3 regions of the Rhodococcus sp. FG69 genome follow, and region 1 is predicted to be linked to each of the others. Evidence: riboswitches for the same ligand, from Rfam matches in the RefSeq annotation. Region 1 holds a riboswitch; each other region holds the start of a gene.
What was found. Region 1 has a riboswitch for cobalamin ahead of ACODSO_RS09990 (ABC transporter substrate-binding protein). Riboswitches for the same ligand answer to the same signal wherever they lie in the genome.
Positions count from the first base shown of each region.

Region 2: it holds a riboswitch for cobalamin, as region 1 does, so the genes downstream of both, ACODSO_RS24945 (ABC transporter substrate-binding protein) here and ACODSO_RS09990 (ABC transporter substrate-binding protein) in region 1, are expected to answer to the same signal.
Region 3: it holds a riboswitch for cobalamin, as region 1 does, so the genes downstream of both, ACODSO_RS07280 (magnesium chelatase subunit D family protein) here and ACODSO_RS09990 (ABC transporter substrate-binding protein) in region 1, are expected to answer to the same signal.

Region 1 is NZ_JBMDIX010000010.1:50,139-57,948, reverse strand. Features, by position in the region: gene ACODSO_RS09995 (FecCD family ABC transporter permease) at 1-670, opposite strand, end outside; gene ACODSO_RS09990 (ABC transporter substrate-binding protein) at 667-1,698, opposite strand; cobalamin riboswitch at 1,761-1,893, opposite strand; gene ACODSO_RS09985 (anthranilate synthase family protein) at 2,070-3,989, shown strand; gene ACODSO_RS09980 (MFS transporter) at 3,874-5,091, opposite strand; gene ACODSO_RS09975 (LacI family DNA-binding transcriptional regulator) at 5,138-6,148, shown strand; gene ACODSO_RS09970 (putative bifunctional diguanylate cyclase/phosphodiesterase) at 6,259-7,810, shown strand, end outside.
Region 2 is NZ_JBMDIX010000042.1:23,760-31,569, forward strand. Features, by position in the region: gene ACODSO_RS24935 (GAF domain-containing protein) at 1-1,021, shown strand, start outside; gene ACODSO_RS24940 (FUSC family protein) at 1,060-3,126, shown strand; cobalamin riboswitch at 3,129-3,273, shown strand; gene ACODSO_RS24945 (ABC transporter substrate-binding protein) at 3,376-4,365, shown strand; gene ACODSO_RS24950 (FecCD family ABC transporter permease) at 4,365-5,453, shown strand; gene ACODSO_RS24955 (ABC transporter ATP-binding protein) at 5,450-6,217, shown strand; gene ACODSO_RS24960 ((2Fe-2S)-binding protein) at 6,214-6,906, shown strand; gene ACODSO_RS24965 (hypothetical protein) at 6,936-7,454, shown strand; gene ACODSO_RS24970 (PepSY-associated TM helix domain-containing protein) at 7,598-7,810, shown strand, end outside.
Region 3 is NZ_JBMDIX010000006.1:121,353-129,162, forward strand. Features, by position in the region: gene ACODSO_RS07270 (cobyrinic acid a,c-diamide synthase CobB) at 1-1,110, opposite strand, end outside; gene cobO (cob(I)yrinic acid a,c-diamide adenosyltransferase) at 1,104-1,724, opposite strand; gene ACODSO_RS07280 (magnesium chelatase subunit D family protein) at 1,735-3,636, opposite strand; adenosylcobalamin (AdoCbl) riboswitch at 3,681-3,828, opposite strand; gene ACODSO_RS07285 (GNAT family N-acetyltransferase) at 3,841-4,317, opposite strand; gene mqo (malate dehydrogenase (quinone)) at 4,330-5,865, opposite strand; gene ACODSO_RS07295 (alpha/beta hydrolase) at 6,025-7,062, shown strand; gene mtr (mycothione reductase) at 7,059-7,810, shown strand, end outside.

The DNA.
Region 1 (7,810 bases):
CGAGCGCCGCCGAATTCAGCAAGCACACGACAATGCCTACGGCACAGATGGATCCACACATTGCGACATCGGCCCAGTCTGCACCGGCGAGCGAACCGAGCAACCAGAACAGAATTCCACGCGTCTGCTCGGCATCCGCCGATGAGATCACGATGAACGAGGTCAGCGCCGAGAAAAGCTGCGTGCCCGCGACTCCGGCGAGAACTACTCGATCGGTACCGCCTCCGGCGCCGGTGGCAAGCAGCATCACCAACACGAACGACAACACTGCGCCGACGAATGCGCCCGTGGACAACGACAACACACCGCTGCCGATGCCGAGAACCGCCACCAGCACGGCCCCCGTCGAAGCACCCGAGGAAATACCGAGCACGAACGGATCCGCCAGCGGATTACGAAGCAGCGACTGCATGATCGCCCCGCACAGCGCCAGCCCAGCACCGCAGATCGCGGCCAGCAGCGTACGGGGAAGCCGAAGTTCCCAGACGATGCCGTCCTTGATTCTGCTCACGTTCGAGTTCCCGATACCCACGTGCTCGAGCACGATGCGATACACATCGGACACCGACAGGCTCGCCGGGCCGATCGTGATCGCGAACGCGATCGACAGCGTCAGAACTACAGAGCCGACCAGCAGTAGCGGCAGCAGAAGGCTCCGCTTGGCGGTCAATTCGCCAAGCCCCAGCCCTGCAATGCGGCCGCCACCTTTTCGACGCCGTCGACGGTGCGGATCGACGGGTTCAGATCGGCGCCGTTGACGACGATATAGCGCTTGTCGACCACGGCCTGCAGTCTTCGCGTCACCGGATCGGACTCGAGGAACTCGATCTTCGAATCGAGGGAGTCACCGGCCAGTGTCCGACGGCTCAGATCGGCGAGCACGAAGGCGGTGGGGTTTCGATCCGCGACCGACTCCCAACTCACCTGGGGCCATTCGTCGGTGGTGTCGGAGTAGATGTTCTGTGCACCTACCGAACTGGTGATGATTCCCGAAGACCCGCAGCAACCTGCCATGTACGGGGTCGCGGTGTCGGCGAACCAGTAGACCAGCGACGTGCCCGATGCCGTGACCGCCCCCGATGCCGTCTCGAAGCGATCCTGAAGTTCACCGATGAAGCGCTCACCACGTTCGCGTACGTCGAAGATTGCTGCGAGATCGCGGATCTCCTCGTAGACCGTGGCTATCTCGAGTGGGTCGGTGCGGGCACCGTCGGAGTTGACGCTCTCGTCGGTCTTGCCGTTGCAGTCCGTCGGCGAAAGATAGTTGGGGACGCCGAGTTGCTCGAACTGACCGCGATCGGCGACGCCTCCCGGGCCGAGCGTGCCGCCGAACGACGCCGACACGAAGTCCGGCTCGGCATCGAGGACGACCTCGAGGGCGGGCTTGTTGTCCGCCAGGCGCGGGACCTTGTCGTTGTCCGACGCCAGGTTGTCGCGGACCGGATCGGTCCACGTCGCGGTTCCGACCATCCGATCGGCGAGTCCGAGGCTCAGCAGGATCTCCGTCGAACTCTGATTGAGCGAAACTGCGCGTTGCGGAGGTGCATCGACGACGACGTCCTGCCCACAGTTGGTGATGATCAGCGGGTAGCTCGAGTTGGAGTTGGGTATCTGCGCTTCGGTGGTGGTCGAGCCCGAGGAGCAGCTCGACAGGATCATTGCCGCCGCAAGCGCGGGGAAGCACAGGGAGGTACGCATGGCCATAAGGAGGGCGAAAACTTTCTACTAGGGGCTCGTCTCGCGGAGCCTTCGGGTCGAAAGATCGTGGTGAGCAAGCGATCGGACTCCTGTTCGTGAACGAGACAGTTACCGTTGCGCGTCAGTCCCGGAGTCTCACCGGGTTCCCTTGCACCTCACGTGACCGCGCGAGCGGTCCGAGGCTGACCTTATCCTGCCGAGGGTGTGTACAGTGAGCGACCATGTACGCGAACCGCTCCGTAGCAGGATCATGGTGGTGGCGCTCCTAGGCGCCCACACCTCGCGTAGATCTACCTGTGGCCGCCTTTCGAGGTGGCCATTTTTCATGTCCTGGTCACTCTCGAAGTCCGTTCTCACCCGAGAGGCTTTCGATGAACGACCTACTGACCAGAGCCCTGTCCGGCTCCGAGCACTACGCACTGCTGAGCCGTGAGCACGGCGTCGATGTTTTGATCGGGGACGTCGTCACCGTCGATTCATTGGCCGACATCCCACTCGATCCAGGGACCGACGGCCCCGATGTGCTCGCCCTCGTGCCGTTCCGCCAGATCTCCGAACGCGGATTCGTCTGCCACCACGACGACGCCGCCTTGCACTGCCTTCGGGTTCGCGAACACGCACAGGTAAGCGTGGACGAAGTACTGGCCGCCATATCTCCGACCGAGTTGAGCGTGACCGATGGCCGCTTCGAACCCGCAGACAACGAGTACGGATCGATCGTCGCGCGAGTTCTCGCCGACGAGATCGGTACCGGAGCAGGTGCGAACTTCGTCATCCGTCGCGACTTTCGTGCGCGGCTCGCTGACGCTTCGCGAAGCGGACTCGAAATCTTTCGGCGACTGCTACTCGACGAATCCGGCTCCTACTGGACCTTTTTCGTCCACACACCGTCGATCACCCTCGTCGGTGCGACGCCCGAGCGTCATGTCGGATTCGACGGCACCTCCGCCATCATGAATCCGATCAGTGGCACCTACCGGCATCCGGTCGAAGGACCCTCCGGTGAAGGCGTTCTCGACTTCCTGGGCGATGCAAAGGAGAACGCCGAACTGTTCATGGTGGTCGACGAGGAACTGAAGATGATGAGCCGGATCTGCGCAGAAGGCGGTCGCGTCATCGGGCCACGCCTCAAGCAGATGGGACATCTGACCCACACCGAGTACGTCCTCGTCGGTGAATGCTCGCTCGACCCACGCGAGATCCTGCGCCGGACGATGTTCGCGCCGACGGTCACCGGTTCGCCGATCGAGAACGCGGCTCGCGTCATCGAACGCTACGAGACCTCCGGGCGTGGGTACTACTCAGGAGTGCTGGCGCTGTTCGAGAGTGCTCACGGTGTGTCCACCGTCGATGCGCCGATTCTCATTCGGACCTGCGAAATCGCCCCCGACGGCGAGCTGAAGATCTCGGCCGGTGCGACGCTGGTGCGCAACTCGGTTCCCGAACACGAAGTGGCCGAGACGAGATCGAAGCTCGGCGGCGTTCTGGCTGCTCTCGGCGTCGAGGCCCCGAGACCGCGCGCCTCCGCAGCGGTGCGGTTGTCGGAATTTCCAGGCGTATCCGACGCTCTGGCACATAGAAACAAAAAGCTGGCGTCGTTCTGGCTCGACGAACAGCCGACGGTGGTCACAGATCTCAGTGGCAAGACCGCCGTTGTCGTCGACTTCGAGGACCAATGGACAGCGATGCTCGCGCACCAGTTGAGGCACCTCGGCATGGCTGTGTCCGTCGTTCGGTGGGAGGACTATGTGTCGAGCGACGCCGACCTCTTGGTCTGCGGGCCCGGACCGGGTGACCCTCGCGACTCGTCGAATGCCCGGATCAGTGCGGTGGAAGCTGCTCTGCGCGAACGGCTTACGAGTGGTTCTCCGCTGCTTGCCATTTGCCTGAGCCACCAAGTGTTGGCTGGGCTGCTGGGTTTGGACGTCGTCGCACTCGACCGCCCGCAACAAGGAGTGCAGAAGGTGGCCGACGTCTTCGGGGTGACTCGCACCGTCGGCTTCTACAACACCTTCGCGGCCACCGCGGGTCCTGTCGACGGCGCCCTGGTCTCGGCGGACGGTATCGAGGTCAATGCCCTGCGGGGCAGCGGGTTCGAGTCGATCCAGTTCCACCCCGAGTCCATACTCTCCACCGATGGTATCGAGATCCTGTCCGAGCTGGTGCACAGGTTGCTCATGCCGGCTGGCGTGCCTGTTCGGACGGTGCACGCAGACGCCCGGGGAACGCATCGCGAGCGAGCACAACCGTCAGCAGAGCTGCGGCGACCAGCAGAGCCGCGACTATCGTGACGACCGCGATACTGCTGCGATCGACGATGATGCCACCCACCAGAGCACCCGATGCGATGGCCAACTGGAATGCGACGACATAGATCGCCGACGCGCGATCCGGGTCGTTGCGGGAGGTGTTGAGCACCGAGGACTGTAGGCACACCGGGACTGTCGTGAATGCGAATCCCCACAGCCCGATTGCGAGGACAGCAAGCACCGCAAGCGATCCCGGTACCGACTGCACGGTCGTCCACAGCACGAGCAGCGCCCCCGCGACGATGCTCAACGCACCGATGGTCGATCGACGCGGCCACCGATCGAAGGTCTTTCCGACCACCCAGATCCCGACCACGCCGCACAGACCGTAGAACAGCAGCATCAGTGTCAATGTCGTTCCCATCGAACCGAGTCCACGATCGACGAGCAACGAGAAGTAGGTGTATGCGATGAAGTGACCGAGCACGGCGAGGAACGTGGCGACACAGATCATCAGCAAGGACCGGTCGAGGGTTCGTGTCTTCGGAGCCCGCGTGCCGACCGATTCGACCTTCATCGCCGGCAACACGAAGAACAGAGTGATGGCAATGGCCGCGGATACGAGCCCGATACACGCCGAGGCCGTCCGCCATCCGAGCCACTGCCCGAGCGCGGCCGAGAGAGGGTTGCCGGCTACCAGTGCCAACGACGTTCCCGCGTACACCGTCGCAATCGCTTTGCCCTGCTTGCCCGGTGCGGCGAGAGACGCCGCGACCGGTGCGACGACAGCCCAGAACACGCCGTGCGTCGAAGCGCAGATCATTCGCGCGACCACGAGCATCGGATATCCGACGGCGATTGCCGACATCAGTTGCGACACAGCCAGAGCAGCAACTGTGACGACAACGATGCGCCGACGCGGCCAACGTCGAACGAATGTCATGAACGGCATCGTCATCACCGCGACGCCGTACGCGTAGAAGGTGAGGAGCAACCCGACGCTCGACTCACTGACGCCCATGTCCGTCGAAATCTCCGGTAGAAGCCCCACCGGAAGCGTCTCGGCGGTGACGTAGACGAACGCGGCGGCCGCGAGCACGCTCAGGCGAAGGGCGTTCGAACCCGGCATCCTCGTGTCAATCATGCTGTGTATCGTTACACATCGGGTGCGAAGACGCTAGGGTTGCGGCATGGGAACCCGCCCGACCATGGCAGACGTCGCCGCCGCCGCGGGCGTCTCCGTCATGAGCGTGTCGTACACCTACAACCAACCGGCTCGGGTGTCCGAGACGACGAGGGACAAGGTCCGCGGCGCCGCGGCCCTTCTCGGATACACCGGCCCGCACCGGGCAGCACAATCTCTGCGCAGCGGAAAGAGCAACAACCTGGGCGTCGTACTCACCGAGAAGCTCACCTACTCGTTCGAGAACGCGCAGGCGCGAGCATTTCTGTCCGGTGTCGCCGAGGCCTGCCTCGACACCAACTCCGGACTCGTATTGCTCCCCAACTCGGGGATGGGTGCAGATCTGGACCGGATACGAGATGCTCACGTCGACGGTTTCGTGCTGTGGACGACCGTCGTCGACGACCCCATGCTCGACGTGGTGGTCGATACCGGAAAGCCCATCTGCATTCAGGGCGGGCCGTCCTATCCCGGGACGCAATTGATCGGGATCGACGACGTCCTCGCCGCACGCGCGGTCGGAGCAGTCGGAATCGAGGGAGCGAAACATCCTGCGGTGATCAGCTTTCCGCGTGATCGGGATCGTCGGACCGACATCGTCTTCGGCCCCGACCCAGACGACGCCACGTTCCCGGTCACCGCCGCGCGCCTGACTGGATACCGACAAGCCGTCGTCGACGCCGGTGTCGACTGGGCAGACATCCCGGTCGCGTTCGTCGCCACCAATTCACGCGACGAAGGTCGTCGAGCGGCCGAGGAGCTGATCGGACGCGGGTACGACGCGATCCTGTGCACCAGTGACGATCTCGCCCTTGGCGTCCTGGATGTCGGGGCCGACGTCCGGGTTACCGGCTGGGACGACTCGGAGGCTGCACAGGAGGCTGGGCTCACCACCGTCGCACAGTCCTTGTACGACCAGGGCCGTGACGCCGCCCGTTGGGTGCTCGGAACGCTGCCGGAGATCGCGGACGCTCCCTGGTCGCTGAAGATCCGGCGTTCAGCCGAACGTCACACGTAAGGCCCGGGCGTCTTCATACCGCACAAAACAAGGTCGTTGCCCTGTTTCTAGCGCGAAAGCAAACCTAGGGGCTATTCTTGGGTTCGGTCGACCGGCCGTAGGGGGGAAGCGTGAGCACAGTGCCGTCAGCGCCTCGCCCTACCTCGGTGAACCCGTTCGCATGCTCCTACGGCGATCTGGATTCGATGGCGGCTCCCCTGCTGATGGTCGACAGCGTATTCACTGTCACCTACGCCAACCCCGCGGCGATTACGCTGTTCGCGGCGCCTGCCGACCGAGTCGTCGGTCACTGCATGGATGCGTGGTTCACCGGAACCGCGTGGACCAAGTTCACGAGCGCCTGCGCCGCCACCGACACTGCCGTCTTCGAGGACTTCTCGTACAGCCTGCATAAATGGCTGCAGTACAGCACGGTGCGCGGAGCCAGCGGATACGCGATCTGGACCTCGGACATCACCGCGGAGCGGCTCGGGACCACCCACTCCGCATGGACCGGCGAGCTCGCACAGAACATGCTGGAGGCAGTGCCGGCCGGCACGGTCGTACTCGATCTCACCGGAACGATCATGCTGGTCAATCGAGTGTGGACCAGGTTCTGGGCCGACGGACCGGCAGGCAAGTCCTTCAGTCCCGGCAGCAACTATTTCGACCTGTGCCGCCGCGCGGCCGCGCAGGGCAACGAATCCGCTGCCGCAGTTCTCGCGGGTCTGCACGGCGTCGTGACCGGCGACCATCGAGTGTTCTCGATGAACTACAAGTCAGGCAGATTCCGCTTCCGGCTTCGCGCAATCAGACTCGCTGACGGAGCAGGCCTCTATCTGACTCACGAGGACGTCGCCGAACTCGACACTGCAGATGTAGCCCCTGGTCAGGACCCATTGACCGGACTACCGAACCGGGAAGAGATCGAATACTTGCTTGCTCGCGAGCTCGCCGTGCGGACTCCGGACCACGAAGTCAGCGTGCTACTCGTCGACATCGACGGATTCCGTGAATTCAACGACGCACTCGGCCCGACGTCCGGCGACGAACTCCTGCAATTGGTCGCCGCTCGCATCAAAGCCTCGACCCGCCCCACCGACACATTGGGCAGGCTGACGGGCGACGAGTTCGTCGTCATCGCCCGAGGCTGCCAACCAATTGCGGCGCGCGCCATGGCAGCAGGTTTCTCCAGTGTCCTCGACCCCTCGTTCGAACTCGGCGACCGACACCTCACCATCACTGCCAGTGTCGGCGTCGCCACCTCGAACCACAGCACGGTCGACCCCATGCAGCTCGTTCACGACGCGACCACGGCGATGCACGCCGCCAAATCACTCGGTCGCAGCAGCCACCAAGTGTTCTCACCAGAGCTGCGCGACAGCAACCGAAAGCGACTGGAGCTGGTGGAGCGGCTCCGCGGCGTCGCGATGGCCGAGCACGAGCTCGAAATGGTCTACCAGCCGATCGTCGAGCTGTCGTCGAGGACTGTCGTCGGAGCCGAAGCCCTCATCCGCTGGAACCATCCCGAACTCGGGCTGCTCATGCCGGACAGCTTCATCGGCCTGGCCGAGGACGCGGATCTCATCATTCCACTGAGCAACTGGATCCTCACTCAGGTCGGCCGGACCCTAGCGGCCTGGCAGTACAAGGACCTCCACGTACAAGTCGGAGTCAACGTCA
Region 2 (7,810 bases), on a different contig from region 1:
CGAATCGGTGGTGCAGGACGGCGACAACATTCTGGTGGTCGCTGATCGGCGCGGACGAGTGCTGTGGCGCAGCGGCTCGACGGCGGTGCTGGACCGCGCGGATGGGCTCGGCTTCGTCGAAGGAGCAAGCTGGGCGGAGGATTCGGTCGGTACCAACGCAATCGGTACCGCCCTGGTGTCGAGGCGAGCGGTGCAGATCTTCTCGGCCGAACACTATGTGCGCAGCCATCACCCATGGACCTGTGCGGGAGCCCCCATCAAGGATCCGCGAACCGGACACGTGATCGGGGCAGTGGACGTCAGCGGTCCGGCGAGCACCGTCCACCCGACCACGCTGGCCTTGGTCGACGCCATTGCACGGTTGGCGGAATCGCAACTGCGGGAGCATCATCGGCAGAATCTCGATCGGCTCAGATCTGTGGCTGCCCCGATGCTCGCGAGGTTGCAGTCCCCAGCGCTCGCAGTGGACTCCAACGGGTGGGTCGCCGCAGTCGAATCGGTAGCGCTTCGCAACCGGGTCTTGCTCCCGGAAGACCTTGCTACTGGCCGGTTCTGGATGCCTGCCCTGGGGGTGTGCGATTTCGAGCCGCTCCCCGGCGGTTGGTTGGTCCGTCCCACGGGCGCGGGTGAGGACGGAACCCCCTCGGAAACCGGCAACGTCACCACGGTCTGTATCGATCTTCGGCACCCGCAGCAGACTCGCGTGCAGATTCGCAGCGAGGTCGGTGAATGGACGCACGAACCCACGCCCCGACATGCGGAGATCCTGTGCCTGCTCGCCGTCAACAGGGAAGGTCGCAGTGCCGCGCAGATGGCGGCGGATCTGTTCGGTGACGACGGCCGAGCGATCACCGTTCGTGCCGAGATGTCGAGGTTACGCAAACACCTGTCGGGGATAGTCCAGACCCAGCCGTATCGGTTCGACGACTCGGCGACCATCGAACTCCTGCTTCCCGCCGACATGAGTAGGTTGCTTCCGCATTCCACGGCTCCGGCCATTGTGCGGCTGCGCCTCGGGTGACAGCTCGAACATCACTCTCTGACGCATAAGCTCGAGCGATGGCTGCTCGATTCGTCCAGGAGACGCTCCGCTTCCTCGCGGTGTCCGACCCTGGTCGGCTGCGACTACGATCTGCATCCACCACCACGATCACCGTCGTACTCGCAATGGCTGTCCTGCTGCCCGGCGCACATCTCGTCGGCCAACCGCTGACCATCGCGTTGTTGGGAACGGTCGTCGCGATGCAAGCCTCCGCGGCGGTCAAGGACAGGGACCAGCGCAGCCGCGTGATCACGTCGATGCTCCTGGTGTTCCCTGCCATCGCGGCCGTGTCACTGTCGGCGGTCCTGTCACAGTTCGGGAAGGTGGCCGACGTCGGATTCATCGCCGTCCTCTTCGCTGCCGTGTGGGTGCGGCGCTACGGCCCGCGTGGCAACGCGCTCGGGATGGTCGCGTTCATCTGCTATTTCTTCGCTCTGTTCCTCCGCGCCGAACCGGGACAGATTCCGATGCTCGCCGTGTCGATCGTGTGCGGTGTCGCATTGTCGATTCTGGTGCGCACGGTGATTCTTCCCGATCGGCCGGGGCTCGAAGTGAAGCGTCTCGTGCGGGCCTTGCGGGCCGCGTCGATCGACGTGCTCGAGGTGGCGTCGAACAGGGGTGATCGGAATCTGGACCTGCTGCGCAAGAGGCTCGACAAACTCGGCAGCACGGCTCTGATGATCGACGACTGGCTCGACCGCAACGACGCTGCTCAACTCCTCAGTGTCACGAACGACGATCTGTCCGTCCGCATCTTCGACGCGCAGATCGCCACCGAACAACTCGTCAGTGCGCTGTGGGCGCTCGACCCGAAGAACGCGTGGCCGGATTCGCTCGGGCAGGCGACGACGGCACTCGGTTCCTGTCTGCAGAACAATCCGTCCGAAGACCAACTGCGGGCTGCTCGACGCCTTGCTGCTGCCGCGGCCGACAGGGCGGATTCATCCACTCAGGCCGGCATCGCCACCGCAGTCACGATGCGAGCAGTGCAGGCACACATCGCCATTCATCACATCGCCAGCAATGCGCTGAAGTCCGCGCCCGTACCCGAGGAGAAGCCCGAGAAGGTCGACGACGAGCCGACCGGATTGAATCCGAGTACGAAAGCCGCGATCCAGGTTGCTGTCGCGACCAGCGCTGCAACGGTTCTCGGTGAGATCATCTCGCCCGACCGGTGGTACTGGGCGGTGTTGACGGCCTTTCTCGTGTTCACCGGTGCCTCGACACGGGGTGAAATCCTCTCGCGTGCGGGCCATCGCGTCGTCGGAACCATCGCGGGAGTCGTTGCGGGAGTTCTGCTGGCTGCGTTGGTCGGAAACAATCAGCCACTGCAGCTACTTCTGCTCGTGGTCTGCGTGTTCTTCGCTTTCTACCTCGTCACGGTCGCCTACGCGTTGCTGTCGTTCTTCATCACCGTCATGCTCGCCATGCTGTACGGACTGCTCGGCACCTTCAGCATCGAGGTACTCGAACTGCGGATCTACGAAACGGCGGCGGGTGGGCTCGTCGGAATCGCGTCGGCGTACTTCATCTTCTCCACCGGCACCAGAACGACGATGGTCGACAAGATCGACGACTATCTCGACCTCATGATCGCCATCATCGACACCAGCATCGGATCGGTCGTCGAACCGGGTACGCGGACCGACCTGGTGGCCGACATGCGCACGCTCGACAACGCGCTCAAAGACGTTGTCACTGCAGGCAAGCCGCTGGAGATCGGTCCGACGACGCGGACGCGCCGAGGAGTCAAGCGGCTGATGCGGATCATGACGGTCAGCAATCGGTCGTCGCACGCACTTGCCCGCGCCGGTGTCGGAGCCTCTCGCGGCGACCCGTCGAGCACGCCGTCGGAGGAGACGTCGCGGGCGCTTCGGGAGGCCGCCGACGTCACCAAGGCGACCATCGCGAACGTCAAACGGGCCCTCGCCGGCGAGCACGTCGAGCCGCCGGAGAAGCTGACCGACACCTCCGCCACCGACGTCATGCTCACCGGGGCCACGACGCCCGGTCCGGTCCGCAGCGCGGTCCGATCGCTCGGCACACTGAATCGCACGATGGGGGAGGCGCTCACACGGGACTGAGTTCTTCAGTGCATACTGCTGAGCGAAGCACCAAGCTAGCCAGTCGCAGGGGGAAGCCGGTCGAAATCCGGCGCTGACCCGCAACGGTGGGCCGACTCTGTAGCGGAGGCGGCGAGCCCGATTACCCAGCGGCTGTGTGTGCGACACCCATTCGTCGTGGTCTACGAATCGGCAGTCCAGCGCGTGGCCGTTTTTTTGCTGCGCACCCGACTCTCATTTCGTGGCTCGCCAGCTCCAAGTGAGGTTCTCATGTCACGCTCCACCCCCTCCGTCGTCTGCGCTGTGGCGATCGGATCCGTTCTTGTACTTGCGGGCTGTTCCCGCGGCGACACAGCCGACGCATCGCCCCCGGTGACCAAGTTCGCCGAACCCGTGTCGATCACCAATTGCGATGTCACAGCCGAGTTCGACGCGCCACCTCGACGCATCGTCTCGATGAACGATCACGTCACCGAGGTCCTCATCCAGATGGGCGTCGCGGATCGCATCGTCGGGATGGGCTACCGCAACGCGACTCCCACCGCCGAGACGGCCGAGGAGTTCGCGCAGATCGACGGTCTTGCCGACGAGTACCCCACCAAGGAGCAGATTCTCGATCTCGAGCCGGACCTCGTGGTCGGCGGTATGCGCAGCGCGTTCGACGACAAGGAAGGTCGATCGCGGCAGACCTTCGCCGAGCTGGGAATACCGACGTTCCTCTTCTCGGAATACTGCGGTTCGGGGTTCCCGGACATCGGGATGCTCGAAGTCGACTTCTCCCAGCTCGGCGATGTCCTCGGTGTCGAGGGCGCAGCGGACGCGGTCACCAACGGCGTCGTCGACGGCTTGGACGCGGTCGGCACGAGGCTGGACGGTGTCACTCCGACCCCGACCTTTTTCTACGACTCCGGTCAAGACGTGCCGATGACCATCGGCGGCGTCGGCGTCGGGCAGCTGATCGCCGATCACGCAGGCGCCGCCAACATCGTCCCCGAAGGCGAACGGCCGTATCTCGATACCACGTGGGAGATCGTCGGCGAACGCTCACCTGCGGCCATCGTCGTTCTCGACTACGGCGAGACGTCTGCGCAAGAGAAGATCGACTTCCTGAAGAACCAGCCCATCGTGGCGACGACTCCCGCCGTGCAGCAGAACAACTTCATCGTCGTCCCGCTCGACGACTTCTTCGAAAGCCCACGGCTGGTGACGAGCGTCGACACCATCGCTCGCAGCCTTCATCCGGACCGGTTCCAGTCCTGATGTCGACGATGGCCCCGACCCGAACCGCACCAGCGCAATCCCAGGTGCGACGGCGTTCGCGAGTGGGGTTCGGGATGATCGTGGTGATGCTGATTGCTGTGTTGCTGGTGTCGATCGCTGCAGCGGTGTCGTTCGGATCCGTGCGAATTCCCGTCGGCGACGTGTGGGCGATCGTCGCGCATCGCCTCATGCCGGGAGCCTTCGAATCGTGGTGGACCGAGGCGCGCGCAGTTATCGTCGTCGAATCTCGATTGCCGCGAACGTTGACCGCCGCGGTCGTCGGCGCGTCGCTGGCCATCGCAGGTGGCGTCGCGCAGGCAGTGACCCGCAATCCGCTGGCCGACCCGTACCTGCTCGGAGTTTCTTCGGGCGCAGGCTTCGGTGTCGTGCTGGTGATGACGCTCGGCATCGGGGCCGGGACGCTCGGCGTCTTCACGATTCCGACCGCGGCATTCATCGGGGCGATGATTCCGCTGTTCCTGGCGTTGCTCATCGGCGGTCGGTACCCGCAGTCGACGGCGATCGTTCTGGTCGGCGTCGCGCTGGGAAGTGTGTTCTCGGCGCTGATCACCTTCACGCTTCTGGTGTTCGCGGACGAGCACACATTGAGCGGTGTGTTGCACTGGCTCGCTGGTGGATTCGGGGACGCGCGGTGGTCGACATTGACGTTTCCCGCACTGGCATTGCTGGTGATCGGAACGGCCCTGTTGATCGGCGCCCCGAGATTGGACCTGCTCAAGACCGGTGACGACGGCGCCGCAGCGCTCGGTCTGAATGTGCGACGCTTCCGTGTGATCCAGCTTCTCGCGGTCTCCATGCTGGCGGGAGCTGCTGTATCCGTCGGTGGCGGAATTGGATTCGTCGGGCTGCTCGTACCGCACTTGGCGGGGTACATTGTCGGAACCAGGGCACTGAGATTGCTGCCGGTCGCTGCGCTGCTCGGGGCGATCGCGCTGGTCGGCGCTGACACCCTCGCCCGGTCGATCGCGCGCAGTACCGAGGTGCCGGTCGGTGTCGTCACGGCGCTCGTCGGCGCACCGATCTTCGTCTTCATGCTCTACCGGCAATACGGGAAGGTTGGGCGATGACGCTCTCGGTGCTCGACGTGAAGGCGCGTCTCGGTAGTCGAGAAGTGCTGCACGGCATAAACTTCGACGTGCAACCAGGAGAGATACTGGGGCTGGTCGGGCCCAACGGTTCGGGTAAGACCACGGCGCTACGGTGCTGCTACCGCGCGCTGACGCCGTCGGCGGGCACTGTGCTGGTCGACGATGCCGACGCCCACTCCATGGCCCGATCGGAACTTGCGCGGACGGTGGGCGTCGGGACTCAGGAGCCGGAAGCGTCGGTGGGACTGACGGTTCGAGAATCCGTTGCACTCGGCCGGGTACCGCATCGTGGTTGGTTCTCTTCCGGGAGTGCGGCCGACGACGACATCGTGACGGTCTCGTTGAGCCGGGTCGACCTGACGGCTCTCGCCGACCGCGACGTCGGATCGTTGTCAGGTGGCGAGCGCCAGCGCGTCGCTATCGCTCGGGCGCTGGCCCAGCAACCTCGAATCCTGCTGCTCGACGAACCGACGAACCACCTGGACCTGAGGCATCAGCTCATCGTGATGAACGCCGTCCGGGATCTGGCCGCGGACGGCCTCGCCATCGTCGTCACCGTGCACGATCTGCGTTTGGCCGTCGAATACTGCACGTCGCTCGCCGTGCTCGACGCAGGGCGCGTCGTGGCCTCCGGGGAGACCGCCCGGACCCTCACCGATCGGTTGCTTGCAGACGTATTCGGCATCCGCGCGACGGTGCGCGCGCATCCGCGTCCCGTCATAGATGTTCACGGACTGGCATGACGGTCTACGCGGAGGCCGCGAAGAGGGTGCCGGGCCTGGAGGAGTACTTGCAGGGTCCGTTCGACCTCCCGGCGTCGTCGATGCTCGATACGGACTGGATGCGGGCGCGAGTCGTCGAGACAGGCAAACGGTGGAACTGTGCCGATGCGCGCGTGAACGGAACGCTGTGGTGGTATTCGGCAAGTTCGACGTTGGCGTTCGTGGCAGTTGCCACCGTCATGGTCACGGGGGAGGCGGCCGATCCGACGCTCGAGGACGCGCGATGCTTCCTGCGCTCGAACGGCTACCTCGGCGGCGTGGTGACCGACCGGACTATCGCCGCGGAGCTGCTGCCCGAGAGGTTGACCTCGGCGTTCACCGGCATCATCGGCGCGCTGTCTGTTGCATCGGGAGCGCGATCGCGGTCGCTGTGGGCTATCGCGACGGACTCGATCGCGAACCGAAGTCTGGATGTCGGGGCCGCCCTGGGCGACAGATCGCTCGGCAGTGCCTTCGCCCAGCAGCTGGTCGAACAGATGGCTGCGCCCATGCCGGCTCCCCGTTTCGTGGACGTCGCCGGTCGAAGGTTCACTCGTCGCTGCTCATGCTGTCTGTTGTTCGTCACGGAGGAGGCGGACATGTGCACGAGTTGTCCACGTCGCACACCGTCGGATCGGCTGCGCGGCCTCGAGGCCGCAGCTCGCTACTAGCTTCCGTAGTAGTCGTCTAAGGTATCTGCATGACTACCGTGCCCGACGCTCGCGTACGGATGCGTGGCGCCTTCGTCGGTGCTGCGTCCGGCGCGTTGAGTATCGGCGCGCACGGTGTCGGCGGCGGGGTCATGATGCCGAGCGAATCGGCGCTCGTGCTGCTGGTGGTCGTCAGTGCGGCCGTGGGCGGCGCCGTGACGATTCTGGGCGACCGTGTTCCTACGGTGTTCGTTCTCGCCCTCGGCCAGTTGCTCGGGCACGCAGTTCTTACCATCGCGAGCGAACACCACCACGGCGCTGGCCTCACGCCGTCCATGCTGGCGGCGCACGCGGGTGCGACGGTGCTGTGCGCGATACTCATCCGCGGTGCCATCGTCGGTTACAGCCACGCGCTGTCCGTGCTGCGACGGATACTTCCTGTGCTCGGTGTCGTACTGCCGGTGTCGGACACCGAGCGTGCGAATCAGACGGACTACCGACCGAAAGTTGTTCTCCGACTACTGGTGTGCTCGGGAGCAGGTACTCGCGGGCCTCCCTGCCCCGTCTGAATTCTCCTTACTCATCTCTCGGTAATAGGGGCTCCGCCCCCAGTGGCACGGTCAAGCGCGCTGGGGTGCACTCAACCGTGCCACTACGGCGGAGCCGTAGCCACCGAGCGACTTTCGAATTCTCAGACGAATCGAGTACACCCATGTCCACAACCGACACAGTCGTGCCCGAAATCGGGCCGTCGGCATCCGACCCTTCTCCGCCTCCACCGTCCCTGGTGATGAGGCTCCACTTCTATGCAGGAATATTCATCGCACCGTTCATTCTCATCGCTGCCCTCAGCGGAGGCCTCTACGCACTCGCGCCGACGGCCGAGAACATCCTCTATTCCGACCTACTGCGCACCGATTCGACC
Region 3 (7,810 bases), on a different contig from region 1:
AACGGATCCGAAACGAGCGTCGGCGTCGATCACGCCGGCCATCGCGTGCCCGTCCAGGTTCCGAGCCAGGTAGAGCAGACCGGCACATTCGGCGTGGATCGGAATGCCGCGGGAGGCAGCGTCCCGCACGCCACTCAGCAAGGCAGTGTTCGCCGCAAGGGCCTCCGCGTGCTCTTCGGGAAATCCGCCTGGAATCACCACTCCCGCAGTGTGCTCGGGCAGCGCATCGGTGAGCGGGTCGAACACTGCGACCTCGGCCCCCGACGCTCGTAGCAACTCGACGTGCTCGGCGTATCCGAACGTGAACGCAGGCCCGCCCGCAATCGCGACGACAGGCGAACCGTCGTGACGCCCGCCGACTTCGTCTTCCGCGTCCCACGCGGTGTCGGTGACCGCGGAACGCGCCAGAGCCTCGATCGCACCCAGGTCGACATGGGTTCGGACAAGTTCAGCCATGGCATCGACTGCACTGCGTGCGCGCCCGCCGTGCTCGAGTGCGGTGATCAGCCCGAGATGGCGTGACGGAACGGCGAGTTCGGCCGTCCGGGGAAGTGAACCGAGCACCGGAACTCCCACACGTTCGCAGGCCTGTCGAAGTACTTCCTCGTGGCGAGGACTCCCGACTCGATTGAGGATGACGCCGCCGATCCGGACCGACGAGTCGAACGTCGAGAATCCGTGCAGCACCGCCGCCAGACTCTGACTGTGTCCGCGCGCGTCCACGACGAGCACGACCGGCGCACCGAGCATGGCAGCGACGGCGGCCGTCGACCCTTCCGCAGACGCGGCAGCGGCACCCGACATGTCGATCTTTCCGTCGAACAGGCCCATGACACCTTCGACGATCGCGATGTCGCACCCGGCGGTGCCATGACCGAACAGCGGTCCGATTCGCCGTGCGCCGACCATGACGGCATCGAGATTGCGACCGGGTAGTCCCGTCGCCAGCGCGTGGTAGCCGGGATCGATGTAGTCCGGACCTACCTTGAACGGGGCGACCCGACGTCCGGCCGCGCGCAGGGCGCCCATCAGACCGGTGGCTACCGTCGTCTTGCCGCTGCCGGATGCCGGAGCGGCGATGACGACTGCCGGAACGGAGGCGGTCACCATTCGATGCCGCGTTGACCCTTGCGGCCCGCATCCATCGGGTGCTTGACCTTGGTCATCTCGGTAACGAGATCGGCGGCGTCGATCAGCGCCTGAGGCGCGTCGCGCCCGGTGACGACGACGTGCTGGTTGCCCGGGCGGTTCGTCAGGACTTCCACGACCTCGTCGACGTCGACCCATCCCCACTTGAGTGGGTAGGTGAACTCGTCCAGGACGTAGAAGCGGTGGGTCTCCTCCGACAACCGGCGAGCAATTTCGGTCCACCCGTCGGCCGCCGCTGCGGCGTGATCGACCTCGGAACCCTTCTTACGCGTCCAGGACCAGCCTTCGCCCATCTTGTGCCACTCCACGGCGCCACCGGTACCGGTGGACTCGTGCAGTTCGCCGAGCATCTTGAACGTGGCTTCCTCGCCGACCTTCCACTTCGCGCTCTTCACGAACTGGAAGACTCCGACATCGAATCCCTGGTTCCAGGCCCGAAGCGCCATGCCGAATGCTGCCGTCGATTTTCCTTTGCCTGGCCCGGTGTGCACCGCCAGAACCGGCTGGTTGCGCCGCTGGCGTGTTGTCAGTCCGTCTTCCGGAACCGACCCTGCGAGTGGGACTCCCTGTGGCATGACCCGCTCCTCACGCGGCCGCGCGGACGACTGCGGCGACCTGCTCCGCCGACAGATCGGCCAATCGGACGTATCCCGCCCCCAGATGCTTGGCGAAGTCGGCGGCGAGACCCAGTCGCACAAGACCTGTTTCGCAGTCGACGACCACCGATGCGATTCCGTCGCCGGCCACGCGGTTGGCCGCAATGCGTGCGCGCCCGACGGGATCGATCCCGCCGGTGGCGCGACCATCCGTCATGGCGACTACGAGCGCCCGCCGCAGTGGATCGCGGACCTTTTCACGAAGCACCACCTCGCGTGCTTTCAGGAAGCCCTGCGCAAGAGGCGATTTGCCGCCTGTCTTCATTCGACGAAGCCGCGTGACCGCCACATCGACGCTCGACGTGGGTGGAAGCACCAGCTCGGCATCGCGTCCACGAACGGTGATGACCGCGACCTTGTCGCGGCGTTGGTAGGCATCCTTGAGCAGGGAGAGAACAGCGCCGGTGACCGCGGACAATCGATCACGCGCGGCCATCGACCCGGACGCGTCGACGACGAAGACGATCAGGTTGCCTTCGCGGCCCTCGCGCAACGCACCCCTGAGATCGGCCGGTTCGAGCTTGAAACGACCCGAGGTACGCCCGCGGCTCACCTGTTCTTCCGCGGCCGCGAAGAGTGTCCCGATCACGTGGATGCCGTTGCCGGGCTCCGTCGTCGGCCGAACCGCACGCCCCTGCGCCGAACGTGAGCGAGACCTACGCCCGGGGGCCCCCTCGCCGATACCCGTCAGCTCCATCGTGCGGGCACGAAACTGCGCACCCGGTGCCGCCGCCTCCCGTTCACGCGAACCGCCGCCGTGCGGCGGTGAGTCCGAGTTCGGTTCCTCACCCGATTCCGGAGCCTGAGCTCCGCCTCCATCGTCGTCGGGGTCGGGGTCGGGGTCGGTGTCGGGGTCGGGCGCGTCGGGTTCCGGGCGGTGCGCGTCGGCCTGCTCGGCGGCATCGCGCATCTTCTCGTCCAGTGCTCCGTCGTCGATCCCCGGTTCGTCGAAGGGATCACGCCGACGTCGGTGCGGCAGAGCAAGTTCCGCAGCGACGCGCACATCGGCTTCCTCGACCACAGCCGAGCCGCGCCACGCCGCATGTGCGGTAGCGGTCCGAGCCACCACGAGATCAGCTCGCATACCGTCGACGTCGAACGACGCGCAGAGCGCCGCGATTCGTCGCAGTTCGGTGTCGTCGAGCACGACATCGTCGACGACGGCTCGCGCGCGACGGATTCGATCGGCGACCTCGGCGTCCTCGGCCGAGTATGCGGCCGCGAACACCTGCGGGTTGCGTTCGTAGTTCAGGCGCCGCCGAACTACCTCCATTCGAGTGTCGACGTCACGCGAGGCTTTGACGTCGACCGCGAGTCCGAACCGGTCCAGGAGCTGGGGGCGCAATTCGCCCTCCTCTGGATTCATCGTCCCGACGAGAACGAACTGCGCCGGGTGCGAGTGGGATACACCGTCGCGCTCGATGTGCACTCGGCCCATCGCGGCAGCGTCGAGAAGCACGTCGACGAGATGATCGTGGAGCAGATTGACTTCGTCGACGTACAGGACTCCGCGGTGCGCGGCGGCGAGCAAACCGGGCTGGAACGCGCGCTCACCGTCGCGCAGCACTTTCTCCAGGTCGAGCGAGCCGACGACGCGATCCTCGGTCGCCCCGACGGGGAGTTCGACCAGCCGGGCCGGCCGCACGACGCCGTCGTCTTCCACCTCGGGCAGCAGCGCTGCGAGCGCTCGAACCACCGTCGACTTGGCAGTGCCCTTTTCGCCGCGCACGAGCACTCCCCCGATACCGGGGTGAACTGCGCACAGGACCAGGGACAGGCGCAGCTGATCCTGACCGACGATCGCACTGAACGGATAGCCGGGCTGCTGCACTTGTGTTCTCCTTCGTCCCGACGGACTCCGCGCCGCCGGATATGAATGACCCGCCGGACAGACGGGCCGTACTACGAAGCTGTGCGGTGATCTGACTTCGGTGCCGAGCAGTGTGCCCGGCACCTACACAGTGGCGGGACCGCGCCTGATTCGCACAGGACTTCCCCGCACCAGCTCCGGTGTCGTTCTTCTACCGATTCGAATCTACGTCTCACTCCACGGCGTACCGCCGCCGCGGCGCATCGGCGTGTGTGGGATGCCGTCCTCGAGTACCTCCTCGCCGTCGGGCAGGAACCCGTGCTTGGCGTACATGTCGACGAGGTAGCTCTGCGCGTTGATTCGACACGGCGAGGAACCGACCTCCGCGAGCGCGGCGCGCAGGATTCGCGTCGTGTGGCCCTGTCCGCGGGCGGAGCGCTGCGTGCACAGCCGTCCGATTCGGAACGCCTTCTCGCCGTCGTCGTGCTCTTCCAACAGACGCAAGGTGCATACGACCTCACCGTCGCGTTCGAGCCAGAAATGCCGTGTTTCGGTCAATAGATCGCGGCCATCGAGCTCAGGGTAGGCGCACGCCTGCTCGACGACGAAGACCTCGACACGCAGCTTCAACAGGTCGTACAAGGTGTTGTTGGACAGGTCCAAGGCCCAGGATCGCTTGAGGGCGGCAGCTTGCGTAGTCATCAGCTGTTGCTATCACACGCCGCTGGGCTGTGCGAATCGGGAGGTCTGTTCGAGCTCCAGCCTCTGCGAGGTCCAGTCGAAGATTTCGCGGAACAGCGACCGATCCTCGGCCAGCTTTCGGCCGAGCGACGGAACCATCTGCTCGAGTTTCGGCTGCCATCCTGCGTACTTGTCACCGAAGCAACGCTGCAGAACGTCGAGCATTGCCGGCACGGCCGTCGAGGCTCCGGGCGACGCGCCGAGCAGACCCGCGATGGTGCCGTCTGCCGCGTTGACGACTGCCGTCCCGAACTCCAAGACGCCACCACGGCCCTTCTTCCGGATCACCTGCACGCGCTGGCCGGCGGTGACGAGCTCCCAGTCTTTGCCCACCACGTTCGGCGCAAACTCGCGAAGTGTCTCGACACGGTCGGATTCGGACTGCGCGAGCTCACTGACGAGGTACTTGACCAATCCCAACTCGGTGACACCGACGCCGAGCATCGACATCAAGTTTCCGGGCTTGACCGAGCTGGGTAGATCGGTGAGCTTGCCCTGCTTGAGGAACTTGGGTGACCATCCGGCGTACGGCCCGAAGAGCAAGCCGGCCTTGCCTCCGATGACGCGGGTGTCGAGATGGGGAACGGACATCGGAGGGGCGCCGACGGACGCTTTGCCGTACACCTTGGCCGAATGCTGCGAGATGAGATCAGGATTGGTGCACCGCAGCCATTCGCCGCTGACCGGGAAGCCGCCGAAGCCCTTGATCTCCTTGATTCCGGACTTCTGCAGCAGGTGAAGCGCACCGCCGCCTGCGCCGACGAAGACGAACTTGGCGTTGACGGTCTTCTTCGTGCCGGTCCGCAGGTTGGCGATCTTGAGGTTCCACGTGCCGTCGGACTGCTTGGTGATGTTCCTGACGTCGCTGCCGAAGTGGACGGTGCTACCGGAGCCGGAGATGTAGTTCAGCAGCTGACGGGTGAGGGCACCGAAGTCGACGTCGGTTCCCGCATCACTCCAGTTGAGCGCGATCGGGTCCGAGAAGTCTCGCCCCGCGCCCATCAATGGGAGCCGCCTGGTGAACTCGTCCGGACTGTCGATGTACTCCATGCCTTCGAACAACGGGTTGGAGGCAAGTGCGTCGTAGCGGGCGCGCAGGTACTTCGCATTGGACTCGCCGTGCACGAAGCTGACGTGTGGAATCGGGTTGATGAAGTTCTTGGGGTCGCTGAGCACTCCCGACTCGACGCTGTGCGCCCAGAACTGACGTGAGACCTGAAACTGCTCGTTGACGTTGAGCGCCTTGGCAATGTCGACGGACCCGTCTTTGTTCTGCGGGGTGTAGTTCAACTCACACAGCGCGGAGTGTCCGGTACCTGCGTTGTTCCATGCGTCACTGCTCTCGGCAGCTGCGGCATCGAGTCGCTCGTACACGTCGATCGACCATTCGGGCTCCAGCTGCTTCAGCAATGCGCCGAGGGTGGCGCTCATGATCCCGGCGCCGACGAGAACCACGTCGGTCTTCACTTGCTTGACCTGCTCTTCGTTCGACCGCTGTTCATTCGACACTGGAGAATCGACTTCCTTGTCCGTGAGTTCTCTGGCAAATCTGCTTCAGGTGGCGGTTACGTTACCCGCCCGTATGTACCCATTCCGACACACACGAAAAGCGCTTCCTCGATTGTGCTCCTGATGCGCCGCCGGCAGTGCCCACTACAGTTGTGATCTGTGACTACCTGGGTGCCCGATGTCCTCGGCGACGGCTACGAACAGACCACTATCGACCTGGGCGAAGACCCGGACGGAGAAGGGCAGGTCGAGGCCACCCTCGTCCGGTACCAACCCGTCGAGTCCGCATCGACGGGCCGGGCGGTGATCTACGTGCACGGGTTCACCGACTATTTCTTTCAACAGCACCTGGCCGAGCACTTCGCGGCCGACGGCTTTGCCTTCTACGCACTCGATCTGCGCAAGTGTGGCCGGTCTCTGCGCGAGGGTCAGACTCCGCACTTCGTAACCGATCTGGCGTTCTACGACGAAGAACTGAACCGGGCGCTGGCATTGGTTCGCGAGGCGACGGACGGTTCCGTCGTACTGCTGGCCCACTCCACCGGCGGACTGATTCTGCCCCTGTGGCTGGACCGGCTCAATCGTCGAGAAGGCGGGACAGCCGGCCTCGGCATCGACGGTGTGATTCTGAACAGCCCCTGGTTCGATCTGCAGGGCCCCGCGGCCGTGCGCAGCGTGGGCACGGCCGCGATCGATGTGATCGGCAGGGTCAAGTCCAAGACGGCCGTTCCTGGCCAAGGACTGGACACGTACGGGCTGTCCCTCTCCAAGGACCACCATGGTGAGTGGGAGTACAACCTCGACTGGAAGCCACTGTCGGGTTTCCCGATCACATTCGGGTGGATCCGCGCAATCAGGCACGGCCACGCGAAGCTGCATCGCGGTCTCGACATCGGAATCCCATCGCTGATTCTGCGCTCGAAGGTCACACACTTCTCGCGCAAATACAGCTCCGAGATCGATGTCGCCGACGCAGTGCTCGACGTACGGCAGATCGCGCGATGGGCCGGGTGTCTGGGTGACCGCACCACGATCGTCCCCATCGAAGGCGCTCGCCACGACGTGTTTCTCTCCCGTGAAGAGGTACGGACACGTGCCTTCGACGAAGTGGACGAATGGCTCGACTGGCTGTACCGAAGTGCGCACATCGAACATGAGTCGGGCAAGGACCACTCCGAGATCGGAACCATCTCATGAGCCATGACGACACCGACCATTTCGACACTGATCATTTCGATATCGCGATCATCGGCTCCGGTTCGGGCAACTCGATCGCCGACGACCGATTCGCCGACCTGAAGATCGCGCTCCTCGAGGAGCGTTCCCCGTTCGGCGGCACGTGCCTCAATGTCGGCTGTATCCCGACGAAGATGTTCGTCTACGCCGCGGAAGTGGCTCGGACGATCCGCGACTCTTCTCGTTATGGTGTCGACTCCACGCTGGACGCTGTGCGATGGCCCGACATCGTCGATCGCGTGTTCGGTCGCATCGATCCCATCGCTGCCGGCGGCAAGCGCTACCGCGAGAGCGGCAGTCCCAACGTGACACTGTTCTCCGGTCACGCGACGTTCACCGGACCTCGGACGATCGACACCGGCACCGGTCGTGTCATCACAGCAGACCAAGTGGTGGTTGCCGCCGGTTCGCGACCCGTGGTTCCCGAGCAAGTGCGTCGATCGGGCGTGCCGTTCCACACCAACGACGACGTGATGCGCCTTTCCGAGCTACCCGAGCATCTCGTCATCCTCGGATCCGGCTACATAGCAACGGAATTCGCGCACGTATTCGGTGCTCTCGGATCGAGAGTATCGATCGTGGCGCGGAAGGACACGTTGCTGCGCGGGCTCGATACCGATGTATCGGCGCGATTCACCGAGATAGCGCAGAAGAACTGGGAAATTCATCTGAACTCGGGAGAATCCGAGGCGGTGTCCAAGGATGGTCT